Regions from separate parts of the Streptomyces sp. NPDC019531 genome, predicted to be linked through region 1. Evidence: riboswitches for the same ligand, from Rfam matches in the RefSeq annotation. Region 1 holds a riboswitch; each other region holds the start of a gene.

Region 1 (3,669 bases):
CGGCGGCTTCGACGACTCCCCGGCGGCCACCGCCCTCGCCCCGGCCCTCACCACCATGCGCCAGCCCTTCGACCGCATCAGCGCCGAGATGGTCCGCATGCTCCTCGCCCAGATCACCGGCGAGGACACGGCCGGAGTGATCCTCCCGACGGAACTGGTGGTGCGGGACTCGGCGTAGGCGCTCCGCGGGGAGTAGAGGAGTAGGGGGGTGGGGGAGTACGGGAGCAGGGGGCGAGGGCCGAGCGGGGGGCATACCTCGCGTCGGCCGTGCGTGGTTCCCCGGCGCACCCGGTCTGCCGCACCACCCGGAACCGGAACGCCCGTCAACGTATGTGAAAGCAGCAGCCGTCCGGTTCCCGTCGAGTCGGAGGGGCCAACCATCCGTATTCTCTGATCATGGCCGCCTCCACCGCATATTCCTTGATCGCCACCGACCTGGACGGAACGCTGCTGCGCGCCGACGACACCCTCTCCGACCGGTCGTTGGCCGCGCTCGCGCGGGTGGCGGCGGGCGGGGCCCGGCATCTCGTCGTGACGGGACGGCCGGCGCCCAGAGTGCGGCCGCTCCTGGACGACCTGGGCAGCACGGGGCTCGCGGTGTGCGGGCAGGGCGCGCAGGTGTACGACGCCGGCGCGGACCGTCTGCTCTGGTCGGTCACCCTGGACCGGGAGTTGGCCGAGACCGCGCTCGGGAAGATCGAGGCCGAGGTCGGCCAGGTGTACGCGGCCGTCGACCAGGACGGCGTCGACGGGCTCACCCTCATCGAGCCGGGGTATCTGATGCCCCACCCGACCCTGCCCGCCGTGCGGGTGGGACGGCGCGACGACCTGTGGTGCGCGCCGATCAGCAAGGTGCTGCTGCGTCACCCCTACCTGTCCGACGACGAGTTGGCGGTGACGGCGCGCTCGGTGGTGGGCTCGCTGGCCACGGTCACGATGTCGGGACCCGGGACCGTCGAACTCCAGCCATGCGGCATCACCAAGGCGACGGGCCTCGCGCTGGCCGCCGAACACCTGGGCCTGGGGCCCGAGTCGACGATCGCCTTCGGGGACATGCCCAACGACATCCCCATGTTCGATTGGGCGGCCCATGGCGTCGCGATGGCCAACGCCCACCCCGAACTCAAGGCCGTGGCCGACGAGGTGACCCTGTCGAACGAGGACGACGGCATCGCCGTCGTCCTCGAAAGACTGTTCAGTGCGGCGTAGTTCCTAGTACGCGCCGAACACGTTGTCGATGGACCCGTACCGCTGGGCGGCGTAGTTGCAGGCCGCGGTGATGTTCGCGACCGGGTCGTACGGGTCCCACGAGGTGTTGGCCACGTGGTACGCGTTGAAGGTCGGGTCGATCACCTGGAGCAGGCCCTTGGAGGGCGTGCCGGCGGCCGCGTTGGAGTCCCAGTTGTTGATGGCCCAGGGGTTGCCGGAGGACTCGCGGATGACGTTGCGGTAGATGCCGTCGTAGGAGCCGGGGATCCCGTGCTCCGCCATGACGGCGAGGGAGGCCCGGATCCAGCCGTCCAGGTTGTTGGCGTAGCCGAGCGTGCTCGCGGTCTGCACGGTCGGGGTGGCCGCGGACGCGGTGGTCGCGCCGATGAGGGGGAGCGCGAGTACGGCGGCTCCGGTGCCGGCGATGGCGAGCTTGCGGACGAGACGGCTTGTGCGGGGAGTGCGGTGCTGAGCGGCAGCAGGCATGGCGAAGTTCCTCTCCGTCGCCTGCGAGGTGAGCTGTCGGGTTCGGGCGGGAGTTGCCCGGTCATGCCCGCGAAAGGCATGGCTTCACCCCGAGCCGTACCGGTATGTCCGAAGACGTCCGGTCCGGCGGCTTACCTGGTTCCCCCGCTCCTGCCATGGCTTCTCGGTGGGTGTGCGGGCGGTGGCAGGATTCGGCGTCCACCCGACAGGCCGGGAACGTATGCGAGAGCACATGTCCGGAACAAGTGGCGAATTCACATGACGTGCTTATTGACCTTGGTCGGGGGTATTTGGGGCACTTGATCCTTTGCGGTCGCAAGCCTCAACTGGTGCGCGGGAAAAGGCGGATCGGTGAATTCCGGATATGCGTCGATCCGTTGATCCGGGTGAGCCAAGTCACGCCCATGCGCAAGACGTGCAAAACGGGCAAGAATGCCCAACTCATAGTCAACCGGCCGTCCGTGGGATCCGCTTCTCCCACGTCCGGTGGAAGACCACCTCACCGCCGTCGGTGCAGATCACCTCGTTCGAGGTGAGGAAGTCCGTCCTGTCGCAGCTGATCTCCGAGCGGGTCCGGACGGTGGTGTCCCAGGCGAGCTCCGGGCGGTGCAGCCGGATCGACCAGTCCGAGCGGGCACGGGCGGACAAGGGGTCCTTCTCGTCGATCGTGTACGTCTCCAGCGCGTCCTCGGTGAACTCCAGCCCGTCGGGGTACACGCGCGTGCCGCCGTAACGGGGGTCGACCTCAAGGCGCCACTCGCCCTTGGCCACGTCACGCACGACCAGGCGCTCGGGCCGCGGCTCGTCGAGCGTCACGGGCTGGTTCGCTCCGAGCGGCGCGGACTGCTCCGGCTCGTCGAAGGCGATGTCCGAGGAGGTCTCACGCGCGCGTACCGGCAGTTCGAGGAAACTCCCCGCGGGCTCCAGAGTGAACCCGGCCTGCGATTCGGGCTGCGGCCAGATCCACGGCCAGTACGCCGAGGACACGGCGAGCCGGATGCGGTGGCCGGGCGGGAAGGCGTGTCCGATGCCGTTCAGCTCGAAGGACACCTCCTGGGTGGCCCCCGGCTCCCAGGGCACGGCCCGGTCCCTGCCATGGCGCGCGGAGAGGTTCAGCACACCCCGGGTCACGAGCGTCGAGGACCCGTCCGGGGCGACATCGCAGAGCCGCGCGACGACCTGCCCGCGCGACACCTCCGAGGTCACCCTGAGACGCACCCGCGGCCGTCCGAGGACCCACGTCTCCTCGCCCACCGCGAACTCGAAGCAGGCCGAGCGGGCGTCCTCCTCCCGCTGGTCCGGCGGCAGGTCGGCATCGTTGCCGAAGGGGAAGAAACGGCCCGCGTCCACGCCCGTGTGCTGCGGGGAACGGACCAGCACAGGGGCGCCCTGAAGGCCGTACGACACCGTGGTGACGTGGGGGGAGGGCCAGCCGGGCTCGCCGACCCAGCGGCCGGGCAGGGTGCCGTACACCGTGGCCGGGGGGTGGGAGTCGCTGACGTAGGCCCTCAGGAGCGGTTCCCGCATGACGCCCGTGTCGACGCCCTTCAGATGCTGGTCCCACCAGCGCAGGGTCTCCTGGAGGAAGCCGATCGCCGGGCCGGGCGGCAGACCGCGGTCGGGGTACTGGTGGGACCAGGGGCCGATCAGGCCGCGGACGCGGTCCTGCGGCAGGTGTTCGACGAGTCTGAGCACCGTGTCGCGGTACGGGTCGTGCCAGCCGCCCACCGCGAGGACGGCCGCGTCGATCGCGCCGTAGTCCTCGCAGACGCTGCCGTGCCGCCAGTAGTCGTCGCGGGTCTGGTGGCCGAGCCAGGTGTGGATGAACGGATCCACGGCTTCGAGGCGCCCCAGCCACATGTCCCGCCAGACGTCGCCGACATGGAGCGGATCCGGCGGCCGGGAGACGAAGGCGAGCAGGGTCGCCGCCCACGCGTGCATGTCCACCGCGAGGACGGAACCTCCCATGTAGTG
Region 2 (3,669 bases), on a different contig from region 1:
GCGAGGAGCTGCCCGCGTACGCCGTCGCCGGGTGGCTGGTGCCGACCGAGCCGTATGTGCTCGGGTCGATGCGGGCGCGGAGGGTGGCGCGGGAGTACGCCCGACGGCAGCTCGGGGGGCGGGCCGCGGGGCGGGCGGTCGCGCAGTACGAGGCGTACGCGACGTCGCTCGCGTTCCTGCGGCGCCGGGGGCGGCTCGGACGGGCGAACGCGGACTTCGTCGTACGGGAGCGGGAGTTGTTGCACGAGCTGTGGCGGCGGCGGGACGTGGCGCGGCCGGCGCTGGATCACGCGGCGCGGATGACGGCGCCGCCGGTGCCGGTGGCTGCGCCGCCCTGGCCGGTGTACGGGGTGTACGGGTATCCGGCGCAACAGCCGACCCACCCGGTGCACCCGACGGTGCCGTATCCCGCGTACAACCCGTACCGGACGTAAGGGCTGCGGAGGGATCGGCACCGCGCGGTTGCCGCGAGCGGCGTACGCGTCGAGGACCGCGAAGGAGCGGGACTCTACGGCCGCGAAATCACCGTGGACCTCAGGGGTTGAGCCCCTTGCCCCGCAGCCACGCCATCGGGTCGATCCCGTCGGCCGCGCCACCGGGGTGGACCTCCAGATGCAGGTGCGCGCCGGTCACGTTGCCTGTGGCGCCCACGCGCCCGATGACGTCACCGGTGCTGACCTTCTGGCCGACGCTGACACTGATCGAGGACTGGTGGCAGAACCACAGCTCGGTGCCGTCGTCGAGGGTGAGGATGGTGCGGTAGCCGTAGGAACCGGCCCAGCCGGCCTCCGTGATGGTGCCGCTGTGGATCGCCTTGATCAGCGTGCCCGTGGGCGCGGCGAAGTCGAGGCCGGTGTGGTAGCCGGAGGACCACAGCGAACCGGCCTGACCGAAGGTCGAGGTGATCGTGTACGACGAGGTCGGCAGCGTGAACTGCTTGGCGAGCTCGGCCAGGCGCGCGGCCTCGGCCTTCTCCGCGGCTTCCTGCTCTGCCTTCTTCTTCGCGGCGGCGGCCTTCTCCTGGGCCTCCTTCTCCGCCTTGGCGGCGGCCGCGTCGGCCTCCTTCTGGGCGGCGTCCGCGACGGCCTTGGCGGCCTTGGAGTCGATCTGGTCCTGCTGCTGCTCGGCCTGGGCCAGGATGCGCGAGCGCAGTGCCTCACCGGCGTCCGAGGCGGACTCGGTCTGCGAAATTTCCGTGGAGGTGGTGCCGCCGACCGTGCTGAAGGCGCTCGTGTCGTCGGAGGAGCCGGAGTCGTCCGAGATGAGCGAGTCCACGGAGGGCAGGTCCGGCATGGAGATGGACACCGGCGGCTTGCCGGTGTTGGCGCTGGCCATCCCGCCGGCGCTGACGGCGGCTATGACACCGACGCCCAGAACGGTGGAGCTGCGGGCGAATCCTCCGCCGCGCTGCTTGGCGACACGATGCCGGCCGCGCACCGGAGCGAGGGACTCCGCGGTCGGGTTCCACTCGCCGAGGGGGGCCTCGTCGTCGGCACGGTAGCCGCCGTACACGAGCGTGTCGCTCGGTGCGTACGGCGCCTCGGGGGCAGGCGGGTTGGACGCCACGTGGGCGTGCTCCTTTCCTTCCTTCTCGCCTACCGGGTTAGCTGACGGGTTCGGAGCAGGAAGGTCTCCTACGCGCGTATACCCACCGTGCTGCCACGGCGGAGTACGAGCGATTCACCCCAAGTTGGTGGTTCCCCGGTTCCCTTGCGGAATTCGGCGCGTGAGCACGGAGCCGTCTCTTGTGACGGCTGGGACGACCGCGCTGCGTTATCGAACGTTAATAGACGCGGGGGCTCGATTCCAAGCCGTTCCTCTTGATCATTAACGAAATCCCACGGGACTTACGGCCCAAGAACGCCGAAAAACGGGCGACTTGACCTTGCCCCAGGTGACTCACAGGTATTGACGGCATGTCAGTTGTTACGCGGAGGGCACTCGCCCGATCACACCACGTCACGAAGGCCGTCGGCCAGGAACCCCGGGGAAAACACTCAGGGCCGGAATCCAGTGACTGGATTCCGGCCCTGAGCCTTGAGTAGCGGGGACAGGATTTGAACCTGCGACCTCTGGGTTATGAGCCCAGCGAGCTACCGAGCTGCTCCACCCCGCGCCGTTGTGTTCACTACTGTACGCCATCCGCGGGGTGACTCGCGCCAGGGTTGCCGTTTCTCCAGGTGGTTGAGGGCCACATCCAGGTCGGGGCCCGCGTTCCGGACCACCAGCCAGGCGGGATGTACCGCCCCATCCTCGCCGACCAGGCCTCCGTGGTCTCCCTGGCCTCCACGGCCAGGTCCGGTTGGGGCGATCGGCCGGGTGGGACCGGCGTACCGTGGCGCCCCTCACGGAAACGAGGAGGGACCATGACGGCAGCCGAGGAGCGCCCGACGGAGATCGGCAAGCGGGACATCCCGCTCTCCGGGGGCCGCACGCTCCGGGTGACGGAGTTCGCCAACGGCAGCGTCCGGCTGGCCGTCCACGCGGGCTCCCCCTACGTGGTGACGGTCCTGGAGCAGATCGACGACGGAGTCATGCTGAAACTCTCCCCCGGCCGCGAGGGCTCGAACGCCCACCGGAACTGGGTCCGCGACCACAGCGAGGGCGGTCCCTCTCAGGGGAGCTGACAGCAAGAGGCTCGGCGGCCGTGGCTCCTCCCCTGGCGCCTCGCACCTGCCGGGAACTCAGCTCGGTGTGCTCACCGCCACCCTGTTGTGAACCGGCCGGTCCGAGCCGACCCGGCTCTGGGTCAGCCCCTCCCAGTACTGTCGCCGCCGCCCCGCGCGACCTCGCCGTCCCCTTGGCGGAGTTGAGCCGGGAGCACGGTGACGGACGACGCCCTCGCCGGGACGCTCGCCGACGCCGCCGTGCTGCATCTGCGGATGGCGAGCCCGGGCCGCCCCTCGTGCCGGGCCCCACCCATCCGTTCACCGCGGGCTGCCTCGCCTTCGCGCACAACGGCTTCTTCTCGCCGTACGACGCGCTCGACGAGCTCATCGCCCCCGGGCTGCTGTCCGGCGCGGCCGGGAGCACCGACTCCGAGCGGTTCTTCCTGCGGGTGCTGACGCTGCTGCGGGACAAGGACCCGGTCGAGGCGCCGGCAGGCCGCCGACGGCACACGGGCCCGCATGTCCTTCGCGAGCCTCAACTGTCTGCTGATGACCGGGGAGACGCTGTACGCGACGCCGACGACGACACTCGGTCCGAGGTCACCATGCGGCGCGGGCCCGGCTACTTCCGGCTGCGGTACCAGGCGGACGGGGGTCGGGTCGTCGGGGCGTGGAGTGTGCTGCCGTACCGGCGGGTGCTGGAGGTCCGGCGGGACGGCCTGGGCGATGTGTGCACACGTGACGGGCGGATGGTGTAGCGGGCTACACCGTGCGCCAGGAGCGGATCATCTAGCGTGAACCGCATGTGGAAGACAGTCCAGCGTGCGGCGATGGCGACCGTGCATCTCGTCGTGGCCGCGGCGATGTGCTTCGGGTTGTACATATTCATCACCGTGCTGCTGATCACCGCCGTCGGTACGCTCGCGGTGGTCGGCTGCTGGCTGCTGCCCGAGGCCGTACTGCTGATCCGGCGGATCGCCGGCGCCAAGCGGAACCTGACCACCCTGTGGACGGGCCGGGAGATCCCCGAGGCGTACCGGCCGATGACCGGCACACTGCG
Region 3 (3,669 bases), on a different contig from region 1:
ATGTCGTCCGGCGACAGCACACCCTTGGCCGTCACATGGTCCCCGGAGGACTCTCCGCGCAACCGACGCCCGATCCACGGCACCAGGTACTCGCGTGCCCAGTGCACGTCGTCACGCCGCACATCCAGCGGCCCGCGCGGCGGCAACGGCGGCCACGGCTGATCCGGATCCGCGGGTACCTCAAGGCCCAGTACCTGCCCCGCTCGAAGCGCCACACGCGTGTGGCCCTCCGGAGACAGATGCAGCCGGTCGCCGTCCCAGGCCCGCCGGTCCTGGACGGTCTTCAGGGACCACAGGTCGAGCACCGGGCACCCGTACCGGTCGGCGACGGCCCTCACATGCCCGTTGTAGGTGGCGATCTTGCCGCGCAGGTGCTTGAGCACGGGCACCCCGCGGGTGTCGCAGCCGGTCGTCACCATGACGGTGCCGCACGCCTCGGTGAGCCTGGCGATCGCCCGCTCGAAGCGCTCGGCGACCTCGTCGGGGTCGGTGCCGGGCCGGATGATGTCGTTGCCGCCGGCGCAGAACGACACCAGGTCCGGTGCCAGTTCGACGGCCTGCGGAAGCTGGTCCTCGACGATCTGGTCGAGCAGCTTCCCGCGCACGGCGAGATTGCTGTACCTGAAGTCGCCCTCGGGCCGCCGGTCCGCGAGAAGTACCGCGAACCGGTCGGCCCATCCGACGAACGCCCCGTCGGGGCCGGGGTCGCCGACGCCCTCGGTGAAGCTGTCCCCCACCGCCACGTACGACCCGATCACTGATCTGCTGTCATTCTTCGAATCGTCTGCCACAGCAGTTCATGATTCACCTTCGAATGTGACCTACGCGACCGTAGGAAAGACTTGACGGGCGGTGAGATAAGCCACTCCTAAAGTGTTCACCAAACCAGGAATAGCTTTCTCACCAGGACTGTTGACGCTGCGACAGCCACACCCGGAAGTCGCGCGGACACACCGAAGGCCGGACCCGGGGATCGGGGTCCGGCCTTCGGTGGCGCAGGGGGTGTCGTCAGCCGACGGCGACGCCCTTCGAGCGGAGGTAGGAGACCGGGTCCACGTCCGAGCCGTAGTCCGGCGTGGTGCGGATCTCGAAGTGCAGGTGCGGACCGGTCACATTGCCGGTCGCGCCGGAGAGCCCGATCTGCTGGCCCTCGGTCACGGTCTGGCCGGCCGAGACGGAGAGCTGGGAGAGGTGGGCGTACTGCGCGTAGTAGCCGTCGTTGAGCTTGATGACGACCTGGTTGCCGTAGGCGCCGCCCCAGCCCGCGGAGACGACCGTGCCCGCGGCCACGGCCTTGAGCGAGGTCCCCGTCGGAACGACGAAGTCGACGCCCGTGTGGTAGCCGCTGGACCACATGCTGCCCGCGACGCGGTAGCCGGTGCCGATGGTGGCACCGCTGACCGGGAGCGTGTAGCCACTGGAGCTGCTGGAGCTCTGCGTGGCGGCCGTCGAGTTGGAGGAGGACTTCGACTTTGCCTTCTCGGCCTTCGACGAGGACGACGAGGAGGAGGACTTGGTCTTCGCCGTGCTCGTGGTGGCCTTCTTGCCGATCGAGAGCTTCAGGCCGGGATGTATCAGCGACGGGTCGTCACCAATGGCCTCGCGGTTGTCGGCGTAGAGCTTTTTCCAGCCACCGCTGACGTTCTGCTCATCGGCGATCTTCGAGAGATAGTCACCGGCCCGCACCGAATAGGTGCGCACGGCCGAGGTCTTCTTGGCGTCCTTCTTCGCAGTCGACTTCTCGGCGACTTTCTGCGTGACCGGAAGCGCCTGAACGGCCTTTTCCGACACGGACTGCGAGGTCGCCGCGTGAGCGCCGGTTGCCCCCATGAGCGGAAGGGCGAGCGCGGCACCCCCGGTACCGGCGATGGCGATCGAGCGGGTGAAGCGCTTGGGCTTCGGGCGGCGGTGCTTACCCTTGGCGGGCATGGCGAATTCCTCTCCGGCGCCTGCGAGGTGAGCTGTCGGGTGCGGGCTGGAGATGCCCGGCCGCGCCGAAACGCGGCTTTACCCCAAGCCGTTCCGGAGACCGGAACAGGCGTTACTACCTGTGGGTCCCCCGCTCCTGCCGTGCACGGGTGAGTGTGTGCGGAATCCGGGCGGCGGCAGGATTGGGCGTCCGTCCGGATCGGTGGCGAACGTAAACGAGCAAGACACAAAGGGACAAGTGAGAGGTTCCCTGTGAATGCGTTCCTGTTGATCCCTTATGAGAATTAACGGTCACCCTGCGTGAATCGGACGCCCGCCACCGAACCCAAATCCCCTTGAAAACCCCGCGAATTACGTGAACATGACGGGCGACACACCGTTACGGATATGACGCTCCTCACGTCATGAATTCACAGGAACCCCTATCCCGGCAGGAGTTGGAAAGAAGCCAACAATTCGGACAGAAGCCCTAGATGCGACGCAGCCGGAGAACCGTCGCATCCAAGTCGCCGCGCAAACCGGTGCGAAGTCCGTGATGCAGCAATACGGCCCCTCGGTGAACTTCTCCCGTTTCGAGGCATTCGTACGACGCCGTCGGGTCGAGTCCGCGCAGCCGCACCGCCGGCACGGGCTCGCCGTAGTGCTGCGCCTGGAGCCAGGCGAGAACGACGGCCTCCTCCCCCAGGACGTACTGCACCGCACTGAGTCCGCCCCGCGGAGGCCGCAGCCGGTAGAGGTCGCCACGCTGCACCAGCGGACGGATCTCCTTGTAGAGGTCCACCCACTCGCGGGCTTCGGCGAGCTCCTCCTCGGTCCACTCAGCGAGGTCCCCGCCGACCCCGAGCACCCCGGCCATCGCGCTCACGAAGCGGAACCGCAAGGAGCTCACCCGGTCGTTGAGCTGGGTGTTGGGACTGTCGGTGACCCAGGCGGCCATCACGCGCGCGGGGTGGATCTGGCTGAAGCCGTGCTGGATGGCGAGGCGGTCGAGCGGATCGGTGTTGTCGGAGGTCCACACCTGGTCGGTGCGACTGAGCACCCCGAGGTCGATCCGGCCGCCGCCACCCGAGCAGGACTCGAAGGCGACGCCCGGGTGAGCCGCCCGCAAACGGTCCAACAGTGCATAAAAGCCGCGTACATGGTCAACCCACAGGCGCTGCGGATAGGCGTCGCCGGGCCAGCCCGCGTCCGTGAAGCAGCGGTTGAAGTCCCACTTCACATAGTCGATCGGGGCCGAGGAGAGCAGTACGTCGAGCTGCTCCCACAGATACTCCTGGACATCCTCGCGCGCGAGGTTCAGTACGAGCTGATTGCGGAACTCCGTCCGCTTTCGTCCCGCTTGGTACTGCACCCAGTCCGGGTGGGCGCGGTACAGCTCGCTGTCCGGATTGACCATCTCCGGCTCGACCCAGATACCGAACTGCATGCCGAGCGCGTGCACGCGGTCGCCGAGCGGCTTGAGCCCGGCGGGGAAGCGGTCGGGGTTGGGGGCCCAGTCGCCGAGCCCGGCCCGGTCGCTGGTCCGGGTGCCGAACCAGCCGTCGTCGACCACGAACAGCTCGACACCGGCCGCCGCGGCCCGGCTGGCGAGGGTGCCCTGCTGCTCCTCGGAGATGTCGAAGTAGGTGGCTTCCCATGAGTTGAACAGCACGGGCCGGTCCCGGTCCGCGTCCGGGATCACGTACGCCCGCTGGTAGGCGTGCCAGGCCCGGCTCGCCCCGCCGAAGCCGCCGTCGCTCC
Region 4 (3,669 bases), on a different contig from region 1:
CGGCTCGCGAAGCTGGTCGCCGAGGGGCTGGAGGAGCTTCCCGAGACCGTCTGAGTCTTCGGAGGCTTGGCACCGTTAAAAACCGCGCATGGCGCCGTTTAAAAACCACCGAAGGGCTCGCCCGAATTACCGGGCGGGCCCTTTGCATTTCCCTTTTACGGGCAGCGGAAATAACCCCCCGCGAATTACCCCTCTTTGTATACGGCGCCCATGTTAATGCCGCAGACCCGTCACGTTTACAGGATGTTGCGAGGTCCTCACACGGTCCGCGCGATCGGACCCCGAGGTGAACCTCAGACGGTGCACCGCGCTGGAGCGCTCGGTGTGCAGCGCAGTGATCGTCCGCGCGCGGTCACCGTCCCCGCGCGCCACCGCGTCCACGATCGCGCCGTGCTCCGCCCAGGACTCCACCGGGTTGGCGGGTGCCTCCACCACGTACATCCAGGCGATCTTGTGACGCAGTTGGGTCAGCATCGAGGCCAGCGCGGGGCTGCCGGAGGACTGGGCGAGCGTCTCGTGGAACCAGCTCCCCAAAGAGCGCAGATCCTCGCTGTTACCACGCTTGGCCCGCTCCTGGCCCAGCCGGACCAGGCCGCGCAGCACCTTGAGATGGGCCTCGGTGCGCCGCTGGGCGGCCCGTGAGGCGCCCAGCGGCTCCAGGAGCATGCGCATCTCCAGAAGGTCGGCGCCCTCCTGCTCGGTCGGTTCCGCGACGCACGCGCCCGCGTGCCGCCGCGTCACCACGAAGCCCTCGGCCTCCAGTGTTCGCAGGGCCTCGCGAACGGGGACGCGGGAGACGCCGTAGCGGCGAGCGAGCAGTTCCTCGGTGAGCCGGCCGCCGCGCTCGTAGACACCGGCGACGATGTCGTCCCGGATCGCCGTGCATACCGAGTGCGCCGGAATACGCATGTCCGACCTCCGTCTTAATCCCCACGAAACGTCGCCGATTGACGTGTGTTCAGTGACTCTATTGCAATCAGCGGGAATTTCCGACGGCGGACCGGAATCCAGGGATATTTTTTGGACAGCAGCGGGACTGAAACGGCGAAAGCCCCGGCTCGTGGGAGCCGGGGCCTCGGGGTCTCGCGATACGCCGTCAGACGCTCACGCCGTGCGAGCGCAGGTAGGCGACGGGGTCGATGTCCGAGCCGTACTCGGCGGTGGTGCGGGCCTCGAAGTGCAGATGCGGCCCTGTGACGTTGCCGGTCGCGCCGGACAGGCCGATCTGCTGGCCCGGGGTGACCGACTGGCCCACCGAGACGCCGATGGACGACAGATGGCCGTACTGCGTGTAGGTCCCGTCGGCCATCCTGATCACGATCTCGTTGCCGTACGACCCGCCCCAGCCGGCCTCCACGACGGTGCCGCGGCCGACCGCGTGCACGGAGGTGCCGCTCGCGGCGTGGAAGTCGACACCGGTGTGGCTGCCGGACGACCAGAGGGAGCCGCCGGTCTTGTAGCCGGTGGAGATGTAGGAGCCGGAGATCGGGGCGACGAAGCGGTTGAGGCGCTCGCGCTCGGCCTCACGGGCGGCGCGCTCCTTGGCCTCGCGGATCTCCTTGGCCCGTGCCTCGGCCTTGCGCTTGGCCTCCGCGGCCGCCTTCTTCTTCGCGGCGGCCTGTTCCTGGGCCAGGGCCTGGGCGTCGATCTGCTCGGCGAGCGAGTCGCCGACGCTGACGACGGGCATGAGGCCGGTCTGTTCGACGGAGTTGTCGGCGGCGAGCGCCGGAGCGGCGATGGTGCCGATGACGCCGGTGGTGGCGAGGGCCGCGACTCCCGCCGCACGCGCGGAGGTGCGCTTCATCCGGCTGGGACGACGGTGCTTCCCGGTGGCGCAGGTGAACGCCATGTAGTGGCTGGTCCTTTCCTTCCTTCTCGCCTACCGGGTTAGCTGACGGGTTCGGAGCAGGAAGGTCTCCTACGGACCCCCTCGCGGCTCGCGCGGGCGTCCGATTCACCCCAGGGACAACGTGTTTGGGTCCCCGGCTCCCCTGGCTCGCGCCATGACGGGGACTCGGCGATGACTGTCCGGTGCCGCGGACGCGGCGCACTGCCTGAACGAACAGCCCGGATGACGCTAAGCGGGGCGGCTTTCAAGGCCCAAACGGATCACGGTTTTTGTAGCGCATCCCACAGGGCAGACAGGCAACCTCCCACCCAATTCGGACATCAAAGGGCCCTGGTGAAGCCGTCGTCACCAGGGCCCCTCCACGCGCGTGCCGCTACTCGGCGGTCACGACTACTCGGCGGTCACTACCTTGACTTCGCCGATGCCGAGGGCCTCGACGGGCTCCTTGATGGCGGCCGCGTCACCGACCAGGACCGTCACCAGCCGGTCCACCGGGAAGGCGCTGACGACTGCCGCGGTGGCCTCGACGGTGCCGGTCGCGGCGAGCTGCTGGTACAGAGTCGCCTGGTAGTCGTCCGGCAGGTGCTGCTCGACCTGGTCGGCCAGCGTGCTCGCCACGGCCGCCGCGGTCTCGTACTTGAGCGGCGCAACGCCGACGAGGTTCTGTACGGCGACATCGCGCTCGGCGTCGGTGAGACCGCCCTCGGCGAGCGTGCGCAGCACCTTCCACAGGTCGTCCAGAGCGGGACCGGTGTTCGGGGTGTCGACGGAGCCGCTGATGGCGAGCATCGCGGCGCCCGAGCCGTCCGGTGCGGACCGGAGGACCTGCCCGAACGAGCGGACGCCGTAGGTGTAGCCCTTCTCCTCGCGCAGGACGCGGTCCAGGCGGGAGGTGAGGGTGCCGCCGAGGCAGTATGTGCCGAGCACCTGCGCGGGCCACACGCGTGCGTGCCGGTCGGCGCCGACGCGGCCGATCAGCAGCTGCGTCTGGACGGCGCCGGGGCGGTCCACGATGACGACCCGGCCGGTGTCGTCGGCGGTCACCGGCGGTACGGGCCGCGGCTGGGCCGTGGAGCCGGTCCAGGAGCCGAGGGTGTCGCCGAGCAGTGCGTCCAGGTCGATGCCGGTGAGGTCGCCGACGACCACGGCGGTCGCGGTGGCGGGGCGCACGTGCTTCTCGTAGAAGCCGCGCACGGCCGCGGAGTCGATGTTCTCGACCGTCTCCTCGGTGCCCTGACGCGGCCGCGACATGCGGGAGTCCGCCGGGAACAGCTCCCTGGAGAGCTCCTTGGCGGCGCGACGGGACGGGTTGGCCAGCTCGTGCGGGATCTCGTCCAGGCGGTTGTTGACGAGCCGCTCGACCTCGCTGTCCGCGAACGCGGGCGCCCTGAGGGCGTCGGCCAGCAGGCCGAGCGCCTTGGCGAGCCGGGAGACGGGCACTTCGAGGCTGAGGCGGACGCCCGGGTGGTCGGCGTGCGCGTCGAGGGTGGCACCGCAGCGCTCCAGCTCGGCGGCGAACTCCTCGGCGGAGTGCTTGTCGGTGCCCTCGGAGAAGGCGCGCGCCATGATCGTGGCGACGCCGTCCAGGCCGGCCGGCTCGGCGTCCAGGGGCGCGTCAAGGAGCACCTCGACGGCGACGACCTGCTGGCCGGGGCGCTGGCAGCGCAGGACGGTGAGGCCGTTGTCGAGCGTCCCGCGCTCGGGAGCGGGGAAGGCCCAGACCTTGGGCTCGCCCGCCTGTGGCTGCGGGTGGAATTCCATCGCGGCGAGCTCGGTCACTTGGCCGCCTCCTCGTTCTCGTCGGTGGCTTCCACGGTGGC

The links. A riboswitch is a leader RNA that binds a small molecule or an ion and turns the genes downstream of it on or off. The one in region 1 is predicted to bind cyclic di-AMP.
Region 2: another riboswitch for cyclic di-AMP. It lies ahead of ACI2L1_RS34085 (M23 family metallopeptidase); the one in region 1 lies ahead of ACI2L1_RS12795 (transglycosylase SLT domain-containing protein).
Region 3: another riboswitch for cyclic di-AMP. It lies ahead of ACI2L1_RS16165 (peptidoglycan DD-metalloendopeptidase family protein); the one in region 1 lies ahead of ACI2L1_RS12795 (transglycosylase SLT domain-containing protein).
Region 4: another riboswitch for cyclic di-AMP. It lies ahead of ACI2L1_RS21180 (M23 family metallopeptidase); the one in region 1 lies ahead of ACI2L1_RS12795 (transglycosylase SLT domain-containing protein).

What each region holds. Positions count from the first base shown of each region.
Region 1 is NZ_JBJDQL010000008.1:89,058-92,726, reverse strand. Features, by position in the region: gene ACI2L1_RS12805 (LacI family DNA-binding transcriptional regulator) at 1-178, shown strand, start outside; gene ACI2L1_RS12800 (HAD family hydrolase) at 397-1,209, shown strand; gene ACI2L1_RS12795 (transglycosylase SLT domain-containing protein) at 1,213-1,695, opposite strand; cyclic di-AMP (ydaO/yuaA leader) riboswitch at 1,699-1,902, opposite strand; gene ACI2L1_RS12790 (CocE/NonD family hydrolase) at 2,143-3,669, opposite strand, start outside.
Region 2 is NZ_JBJDQL010000040.1:20,433-24,101, forward strand. Features, by position in the region: gene ACI2L1_RS34080 (PrsW family intramembrane metalloprotease) at 1-434, shown strand, start outside; gene ACI2L1_RS34085 (M23 family metallopeptidase) at 535-1,566, opposite strand; cyclic di-AMP (ydaO/yuaA leader) riboswitch at 1,578-1,735, opposite strand; tRNA gene ACI2L1_RS34090 (tRNA-Met) at 2,043-2,116, opposite strand; gene ACI2L1_RS34095 (hypothetical protein) at 2,367-2,627, shown strand; gene ACI2L1_RS34100 (hypothetical protein) at 2,906-3,367, shown strand; gene ACI2L1_RS34105 (histidine kinase) at 3,413-3,669, shown strand, end outside.
Region 3 is NZ_JBJDQL010000011.1:90,783-94,451, forward strand. Features, by position in the region: gene ACI2L1_RS16160 (SGNH/GDSL hydrolase family protein) at 1-758, opposite strand, end outside; gene ACI2L1_RS16165 (peptidoglycan DD-metalloendopeptidase family protein) at 1,009-1,929, opposite strand; cyclic di-AMP (ydaO/yuaA leader) riboswitch at 1,934-2,095, opposite strand; gene ACI2L1_RS16170 (alpha-galactosidase) at 2,399-3,669, opposite strand, start outside.
Region 4 is NZ_JBJDQL010000017.1:79,671-83,339, forward strand. Features, by position in the region: gene ACI2L1_RS21170 (HPr family phosphocarrier protein) at 1-54, shown strand, start outside; gene ACI2L1_RS21175 (GntR family transcriptional regulator) at 214-909, opposite strand; gene ACI2L1_RS21180 (M23 family metallopeptidase) at 1,097-1,849, opposite strand; cyclic di-AMP (ydaO/yuaA leader) riboswitch at 1,863-2,030, opposite strand; gene ACI2L1_RS21185 (M16 family metallopeptidase) at 2,240-3,628, opposite strand; gene ACI2L1_RS21190 (M16 family metallopeptidase) at 3,625-3,669, opposite strand, start outside.